DNA from 4 places in the Paenibacillus roseipurpureus genome. Region 4 is predicted to be linked to each of the others. Evidence: riboswitches for the same ligand, from Rfam matches in the RefSeq annotation. Region 4 holds a riboswitch; each other region holds the start of a gene.

Region 1 (2,196 bases), 1.4 Mb from region 4:
GGCTAACATGGTGTGTCAAGTTATAACTTTTGGAAGGTATCAGGAGCATCCCGCACTGCCCCATCTGCACCTCAAGCTATTCATCCAGCACGATGCCATTCATCGCCACATGGGCGGGGAACATGTCCATGCCATCTGGCTGCTCTTGCTCAGGCACCCAGTTGTCGGTTTCCCAAATCTTCGACATTTTCAGCGCTCGGCTGCAATGCACCCAGCATTCCTGCACTTCGACGCCAACAGCGGCGATGGGGGACTTGCCGTTCAATTGCATACTGGCTAGCAATTTCTCATTCACCTTTTTCTCCACAGCAGGGTGGGGTGCTCCGCTGAACGGCATGCACAAATGAATAAAGCCCGTAAGGCTACTCCTGGGAGTAAGCTTAAGGGCTTCATTCCTGTGATGAGAAGATTAATTGGATTCAGCAGTTAGTTGGTTGTAGATATCATCCCACAGAACTCGTCTGGCTGACACATACCGCTTCGCGTAGTAGGATTCGCTCAACTTATTCTTAACAACACCTTGGTTTGTGGCGGAGTGAACGAATTCACCATTGCCCAGGTACATCCCTACGTGAGAGATACCGCTGCCATCCGTGTTGAAAAATACGAGATCGCCCTTACGAAGTTCACTTTTGTCGATCCAGTAGCCTTCTTTGTTTTGGGATTTAGAGCTGTGCGGAATGTCGATGCCGAACTCGCTGAATAGGTAGGACGTGAACCCAGAGCAATCAAACCCTTTGGTTGTTGTGCCAGCCCATTTGTACGGAGTTCCCATGAGGTCATCGACGGCGCTGTCCATGGTGGACGACGCGAAAACGCTTCCTACACTCACACTCAAAAACAAAACAAGACTAAAAACAAGAGTAACAACGTTCTTCAACTGCTTGTCTCCTTCCGGTGCCTACGAGGTTAGCTGGAGGGTTCGGTTGAAGGTTCCCTATGATCCCTGTCTTGCAAGATCAATTCACCCGGAGTGGTTCCCCCGTTTCCCCATAAACTGAGGAATTCGGCATGAAATATTTGGTTTTTTGATGCTAGATCATGTAATTCGTCATAAACAAAGAAAATCCTCTTTTTGTTTGGCAAAATAGGCGAAAAAAAAGCCCAATTGTTCGGAAAACAGACAAAAAAAAGCCCCTTTCTTTGGCGAAAGGGACTTTATTGTACAAATAGACGAATTTGCTGGATGTTAATTGGATATTTTGGCAGAAAGTAGCTGATATTGGGAGGTGATGCTCCAGATTTGGATGAAAATGTGGAACAGCGGATACAGCTGATAAATGAGCAGCGCGACTAGTCCAGCCCACACATAAGTCGCCGTTACCGTGACGCCCGCCAGAAGTCCTGAGATGAGAAGTAAGGAAACGGCAAGTCCGATAATGGGGATCGAATGTCGGAAAAAGGAAATGACTGTCGAAAGGACGCCAAGCTCAGCTGCAAGCGCAAATTGGATATACATGAACAGCAGCTGCAAGAGAAAGCCATACATCATAAAGCCGAGAATCCAAGGCAGCAAGTTCAGCGCCAGCTGTTCATAGGAAGAGCTGTGGGCTAGAATCCATTTGGCCTTAGGGAAAAGCCAGATCAACGGCAGCAGTGTCAGCACGATGCGGATCAGATACACGAATAAGAAGGGAAGCACGAGCTTTTTCATGCCACGAAAGAAGCGATAGCCGGCATTCTGCTCGGTGTGCGTCAGCGAATAATAGACACCGCCATTCAGGAGGGGGGTGAGCAGCATACGCACGCATAGCAGGAACGCCAGCCATCCTAGGTAGGAGTGGCTAAGATCCGTTTTTAATAACTGAAATTGACCTTCAGCTAAGAAAAGCTGCAGTGCTTGCTTAGGCTGCTCGCTGCCCGGAAAGCGATGCATGAGGGGGACGAGGACGCCCTGAATCCCCTTATACAGAAGCACCCCCCAGCCCATTTGGTACAGGAAAAGCATGATCGTGGCAAAAGGCTGTTGCATCGCTGCCCTGAAGCCGGATTTGATATAGGTTGCCAACGAGGTCCCTCCTCAAAGTTTTCTTTAGAAAACTGGCTTCGTAAGCGGGCTCAGAGTTTGTCGTACTTCATGAGCTGCGCGCTTACCAGGCGACTGAGCCGAACAGAGCTTGCAGGAACTGGGCGAGGCCGAGATTCCACCGTATTTGCCATTTCGTATTTAACTCCGTTTGATAAAAGTTGTTGATA
Region 2 (2,196 bases), 1.8 Mb from region 4:
CTGACGATGGTCTATATCGTTATTGTGAATCCAGGCATATTGAGTACAACAGGGATGGATTTTCACGGCGTGTTTATGGCAACGGTGCTGGCGAGCATAATAGCTACATTGATTATGGGTCTTTTTGCAAACTATCCGATCGTTATCGCGCCTGGCATGGGGCTAAACGCTTATTTTGCTTTTACAGTTGTTGGCGGCGGGGGAGTTGATTGGCAAGTAGCTTTAGGGGCTGTCTTCATTGAAGGAATCTTATTTATCATTCTGTCGTTGACATCGTTCCGCTACGTCTTGCTTGACGCTATTCCAGCCAGTTTGAAGCATGCCATCACGGCTGGTATTGGGCTTTTTATCACCTTCATCGGCCTGCAAAATGCGAAAATCATCGTCGCCTCTCCAGCAACCTTGCTGACGTTGGGAGATTTGAGAGTACCGATGACAGCTGTGACCTTAATCGGATTGATCGTTTCCCTCATTTTATTAGCTTATAAAGTTCGTGGCTATTTGTTTTTCGGCATGTTAATTACCGCAGTGATCGCTTGGATGATGGGTTTGCTGACGATGCCTGATGCTATCCTTGCAGCGCCTTCTGGGCTATCGGCAACAGCTTTTAAGCTTAATCTAAGCGATATCTTCACAGGGAGTATGTACACGGTCATTTTCACATTCTTATTGATTACCCTTTTCGACACGACAGGGACGATGTTAGGGGTAGCTGAGCAAGCTGGGTTGCTGCAAGGCAACAAATTTCCGCGTTCGCGCGGGGCATTATTAGCCGATGCAGTAGGGACAACAACAGGTGCACTGCTAGGGACAAGTCCAACGTCAGCCTATATTGAATCCAGCTCAGGTGTCGCTGTTGGAGGCAGAACGGGTTTGACAGCCGTGGTCGTTAGTGTGCTGCTTGCGCTAACTTTGTTATTTTCCCCAATTGTTGCCGTGCTTGCCAGCATTCCCGCGATAACAGCGCCGACGTTAATCATAGTTGGATTTCTCATGATGAATGTGCTTCGCAAAATTGAGTGGCATGACCTGGAGGAAGCGTTTCCCGCATTTCTCATTGTGGTCTTAATGCCACTTACCTATAGTATCGCAACGGGGATCGGGATTGGTTTTATCGTGTATCCGATTCTCAAAGTGGTTAGAGGCAAGCGTCGGGATGTGCATCCCATTTTCTATTTATTTGCGGTCTTATTTTTCGTTCAGATCGTGTTTTTCACTCATTAAGCCGATCCATAAACCCTTATGGTGCCTGACTTGCGACGTATTGGCATATTTTGAGCCATGTTTGAAACCGTCTCTCATGTTACACTTTGTAAGACCCAAACGGGTCACAAACAACATAAAGGCCGAAGTTTCATAGGAAACACGGGGGACCCAACTTTGGGGTGAAGCCGCTTCTGCGGCCGGGTGATTACTCTTTGACCCGAATCCGACAGCTAACCTCGCAGGCCGTAAAAAGGAGAGGTTTCAACATGAAGCGTTACATGAAATGGGCAGCAACAGGTGCACTTAGTTTGAGTTTACTTGTCGGAGCTAACGCGGCAATGGCCGCGACTGCAACACATACAGTATCAGAGAATGATACGATGTGGTTAATTTCTAAGAAATATGGTGTAAGTCTGACGGAACTGATTAAAGCAAACCCGCAGATCGCCAACCCCAATATGATTTGGTCGGGTATGCACGTCACTATTCCGAGCAAAACGGCAGGGACAGGGACTGGATCCAACACAGTGACGACGCCTTCGCAATCTACGTTTGCCAGTCAAGTGGTGACGTTAGTGAATCAGGAGAGAGCGAAAGCTGGGCTCAAAGCGTTAACCGTTAATAGCGCCCTCACAACCATGGCGTTGGACAAGGCCAAAGATATGTACAACAATGGCTATTTCGATCACACGTCGCCGACGTATGGCTCCCCATTTGATATGATGAACCGTTACGAGATTAGCTATTCGTACGCAGGCGAGAACATTGCCAAGGGTCAACAAACGCCAGCAGCCGTCATGACGGCATGGATGAACAGTGCTGGCCATCGTCAAAACATTCTAAGTCCGAATTACACACAAATTGGTGTCGCTTATTATAATGGCGAGTGGGTCCAAGAGTTTATTAGTACGTAAAAATAGGCAAGATGAAGAAACCAGTAACGTTTCCGACGTTCACTGGTTTTTTTGCTTTTTAAACATGATACAATAA
Region 3 (2,196 bases), 450 kb from region 4:
CTTGTCGCCTCAAGCGACAAAACATACCGTGCGGAAGTGGCTCAGCGGTAGAGCATCGCCTTGCCAAGGCGAGGGTCGCGGGTTCGATCCCCGTCTTCCGCTCCATAAGCGCCCTTAGCTCAGCTGGATAGAGTATTTGACTACGAATCAAAAGGTCGGGAGTTCGAATCTCTCAGGGCGCGCCATTTACACTTTCTATACACTACGGGACGTAGCTCAGCTTGGTAGAGCACCTGCTTTGGGAGCAGGGGGTCGCATGTTCAAATCGTGTCGTCCCGACCATTTCTTACATTTTGATATGCGGGCGTAGTTTAATGGTAGAACTTCAGCCTTCCAAGCTGATCGCGCGGGTTCGATTCCCGCCGCCCGCTTACTGAAAAGACCACCTTCGGGTGGTCTTTTTTCATGCAAGGGAATTGAACCCCAAGGGTTCGACCGCCCGCTAGGACGGTTTTCTTAAAGGGGATCCCCAACTATAATAAAGATAGTTTTGATCAATGGAGGGAAACCAATATGACGAAGCAATTTGCCATCGATGTCGCGAAGAAGCTATACCGGGAAAACGATCAGTCTTACTTTGTGATCCGTGATCCTGAAACGGATGAGTTCAAAGTGGTTGATAAGAAAGAAAGAGATCTCCGAAATTTGAATGCATGGGTCGTTTTTAGTATAGAAACAGATATATAGACAACGGGTTGGAAACACTTACCACGGTGAAAATATTGCCAGCCCAAAACGAATTGTGCTAGTCTAACATAGACAAAAAATGCCGAATCGCCGAGCAGCAAAAGCTCGCGTACGGGGGACTTCTTTACTTGGGGTGAATGAACAGAAAGCTCGTCAGCATCTTGACGAAGGGACTGCACTAGGGAAAACCTCTTCCCGAACCCGTCAACTAACCTCGGAGGCTTCAAGGAGGCACAATCTTTTGAAACTTTTTGCAAAAAGTCTTATTTGTTCATGCGTGCTAGTTGGCGCAGCTCTACCCGTGTTCACTTCTCCATCCGTACAAGCTGCTGCACCAGATGCCGACTCGGTGAAGGTTCAGCTCAATGATCAGCTGCTTCAATTTCCTGAAGTTCAGCCGTTTATTGATGCGGAAGGCACACTTCAGGTACCACTTCGTGTGTTATCTGAAAAGCTTGGCTACCAAGTCGGCTGGTCTAAGCAAGGTGACGACATCGTTGTCACGCTGGTCAACAAGGATCAACAGATCCAATTGACGACGAACAATGACCAGGCGCTTGTGAACAGCAAGCCAGTTACACTAGAAAGCAGCCCGACGTTGAAAGAAGGAAGCACGGTGGTTCCGCTTCGTTTCATTACAGAAACGTTTGGATCTCCGATTGTGTGGAACGATCCGAACAAAATCGCGATCGTTGAGGCAGATGGCAACAGCCATAAGCCTGCCTACATCGCGCCGCCGCTAGCACCTGCTGTGCCGAAGGTTGTGCAGCCAACGTTGTCATCCCAGATTATCCAAGCGGCAACGGCGTTCCAAGGGACTCCGTACCAATGGGGAGGCACAACGCCCAAGGGCTTCGATTGCTCTGGCTTCGTCCGTTATTTATACGAAGCGAAGGGGATCGATTTGCCTCGCACCTCGGTGCAAATGTATGATCAAGCAGGGACAAGGGTGACGGACTTGAAGGCGGGAGATCTCGTATTTTTCGCATCCAATATCGTCAATCATGTCGGCATTTATCTGGGCAATAATCAATTCATTTCTGCGACAACCTCAAGCGGGGTAACCGTAGACAGTCTCGCCAGCTCCTACTGGGGATCCAGATATGTAGGTGCAAAGCGCGTGCTTTAAGGCCGAGGCTGACTCGCCAGCCTGCCAACGAATAAGGGCATCTGTTCGTCACGACTTTCACGAAGGTGAAGCATGGCGAGCAGGTGCTCTTTTAACGTCATGCGATTTTAGTCGAATTTTTGAGAATTATCGCCTATAATGGAGGAATGGTTGGAAGAAAGTAGGTGATGGGTACACCGTGCAAGTCAGTGTCTGGAAAAGCTGGTTTCATAAAATTAAATTGTCGGGTCGAACAGACCATGGGATAAGCGTTGAATCGGGACCTGTCATTCCGGATGAGATTCGGAAGGTCATTGAGCAATTTTTCAAAACGTATAATCATTTCAAAGGTGCTAGGGACATTCAGACCGACACGTTTATTCGCGAAGTGTTCTATGCAA
Region 4 (2,196 bases):
CTTGCGTGAACGAACGCGATGAATGCCCAGCAAGATGAGGATAACGGCCAGAATGGGAAAAAAGCCTACAGTTCGATCAAGAAGCAAAAAAACACCGGCGCCGATCAGCACAAGCGCTGTGTTGCGTGCGCGGTTATTCTTCATGTCTTCTCCCATTTGCTGCACCTCCTCTGGCTGCCCATTTCGTTTCTTGCATACGTTTCCTAGCATACCATAAGAATGGACGACCTCCAAGAAGCAAATCCTTATCCGGCAAGGCTTTGGCTTATAAAAAACGACTACACCGTCCTGTTGGACGGTAGTGTTTATCCAAAAATATAAGCTTACTTCTGGCGGCGCGGGTCCCGCTCTTCACGGCTGCGCTGCTCCTGCTGCCACTCGTGCTGCAACTTACTGCGCAGCGCGCGAAACTCATGCTGAAGATTGCCGCTGGCTTCCTTCAGCGTCTCGCGCGACAGGCGGCCCGCTAAGCGAAGCCCCTGGAGCGCCTCCCGGCCGAGCTCGCGGCCGGTCACTTCAAGCTCGCGCCACGTGTCGCGAGCCTCTTTGCCGTGCAGCCCGCCGCGCGGCTGCACCTCTTCGGCTGCGTGCCCCGCACGCAGCCCGCGCAGCTGCTCTGCGAGCGCCAGGCACAGGTCCTGGCTGCTCGCGTACTGCGCGCGGTAGTGCTCGCTCGCGGCTTCCTCGCGAAGCTTCTCTTGCAGCGCGAGCCGCGCCAGGTCTTCTTCGCCGGCGCGCATCGCCAGCTCGGCCTGCTCGCCGCGCAGCTGCGCCATTTCCTCTGCGCGCGCGATGTGGCTGCGTAGCGCGATCGTGGCCTGCAACGCTTCCTCGTAGCGCGCTTCCAGCTCCTCAATTGTGCCGCTGCGCGCGGCACCTGCCTTGCCGATGGTCTCCTGCCAGACCGTCTCCGCCATTTTGCCAATTTGATCACCTATATGTTGCAAATCCCATTCACGGTCCTGATTCTTCGTCATATTCATTCACTCCCTCTACATCGTCTCTCACTCCATCATAGCTATATCGTAACGCACTTACGCCAACGTCAAAACCGACCCCCGACTGTTTTTGAACCTAGACCTAAGTCCAGTATGTCAGGAAGGCCCCAATATTTGGTCATTGTTCCGAGCCGCTCACGATGATACTATATTTGAAGCCGAGTCTGGTGCCCAAATCAAGCACTGGTACGGGGGACGAAATACTTGGGGTGAATATTTGCTTCTAATCAGAGCAGACTAGGGAGAACCTTCTTCCCGAACCCGTCAACTAACCTCGAAGGCTCAAGAAGGAGGATTACCAATTGAATAAACTTACTAAAGGGTTAACAAGCCTTGCTGTTTCCTTAGCAGTATTGGCAGGTGGCTTTCTTTCCCCATTTACAACGCAGGCGCACGCAGCCCAAGCCAAGATGGACGTGAAAGTGCAAGTCAACGATGACCTGATTCATTTCCCGGATGCACAGCCATTTCTGGATGGCAATCATTCCACACAAGTGCCGCTTCGTTTCGTAACCGAGAAATTAGGCTACTCCGTGGATTGGCAAAAAGATGGAACTGAAATCAAAGTCACACTGAGCAACAACCAACATACGATTACACTCGTCTCTGGGCAAAAAGAAGCCAGCATTGATAACTCTACCGTCGTTCTGGACACTGCTTCACAATTCCAGAATGGTCGCGTATACGTCCCGCTTCGCTTTCTTTCCAGTGCCGCAGGTATTCCCGTACATTGGGATGCCAACAGCAATCTAGCTATTCTTAGTAAAGATGGCGCTTATCATGCGCCTGATTATCAAGTATTTGAATCCACAGCTTATTCGGCAGATCCTTCTGAGAATGGTGGTTACGGCGCGCTCGACTATATGGGCAACCCCCTTGCACTCGGTACAGTAGCTGTAGACCCATCCGTTATTCCGCTAGGCTCGAAATTGTATATCGAGGGATATTCGTTTGATGGACTTCCAACAGGCGGTATGTATGTGACTGCGTCTGATACGGGCAGTGCCATTAAAGGAAATCGACTCGATATCTATATTCCTGGTTCGAAACAATCCTTACGCAGCTTCGGCATTCAGAAAATTAAAGTGTACAGAATTTCATAATGAGCTGAAACAGATTCAGCAAACAAAAGTCGCCCACAGGTAGCGTTATCTACGTGATGGGCGGCTTTTGCTTATAAGAACGGCAAAACGCGATC

What was found. Region 4 has a riboswitch for cyclic di-AMP ahead of MJB10_RS05275 (stalk domain-containing protein). Riboswitches for the same ligand answer to the same signal wherever they lie in the genome.
Region 1: linked by a shared signal. The riboswitch ahead of MJB10_RS25310 (C40 family peptidase) and the one ahead of MJB10_RS05275 (stalk domain-containing protein) in region 4 are both predicted to bind cyclic di-AMP.
Region 2: linked by a shared signal. The riboswitch ahead of MJB10_RS13085 (CAP domain-containing protein) and the one ahead of MJB10_RS05275 (stalk domain-containing protein) in region 4 are both predicted to bind cyclic di-AMP.
Region 3: linked by a shared signal. The riboswitch ahead of MJB10_RS03280 (C40 family peptidase) and the one ahead of MJB10_RS05275 (stalk domain-containing protein) in region 4 are both predicted to bind cyclic di-AMP.

The regions. Positions count from the first base shown of each region.
Region 1 covers NZ_CP130319.1:5,560,870-5,563,065, reverse strand. Annotated here, with positions in the region: gene MJB10_RS25315 (hypothetical protein) at 77-337, opposite strand; gene MJB10_RS25310 (C40 family peptidase) at 410-799, opposite strand; cyclic di-AMP (ydaO/yuaA leader) riboswitch at 884-1,022, opposite strand; gene MJB10_RS25305 (hypothetical protein) at 1,190-2,008, opposite strand; gene MJB10_RS25300 (M1 family metallopeptidase) at 2,091-2,196, opposite strand, start outside.
Region 2 covers NZ_CP130319.1:2,954,708-2,956,903, reverse strand. Annotated here, with positions in the region: gene MJB10_RS13090 (NCS2 family permease) at 1-1,224, shown strand, start outside; cyclic di-AMP (ydaO/yuaA leader) riboswitch at 1,335-1,466, shown strand; gene MJB10_RS13085 (CAP domain-containing protein) at 1,473-2,120, shown strand.
Region 3 covers NZ_CP130319.1:702,024-704,219, forward strand. Annotated here, with positions in the region: tRNA gene MJB10_RS03255 (tRNA-Gly) at 31-105, shown strand; tRNA gene MJB10_RS03260 (tRNA-Arg) at 109-185, shown strand; tRNA gene MJB10_RS03265 (tRNA-Pro) at 206-282, shown strand; tRNA gene MJB10_RS03270 (tRNA-Gly) at 301-371, shown strand; gene MJB10_RS03275 (hypothetical protein) at 514-687, shown strand; cyclic di-AMP (ydaO/yuaA leader) riboswitch at 758-925, shown strand; gene MJB10_RS03280 (C40 family peptidase) at 929-1,816, shown strand; gene MJB10_RS03285 (hypothetical protein) at 1,995-2,196, shown strand, end outside.
Region 4 covers NZ_CP130319.1:1,156,442-1,158,637, reverse strand. Annotated here, with positions in the region: gene liaF (cell wall-active antibiotics response protein LiaF) at 1-156, opposite strand, end outside; gene MJB10_RS05280 (PspA/IM30 family protein) at 324-977, opposite strand; cyclic di-AMP (ydaO/yuaA leader) riboswitch at 1,157-1,296, shown strand; gene MJB10_RS05275 (stalk domain-containing protein) at 1,301-2,101, shown strand.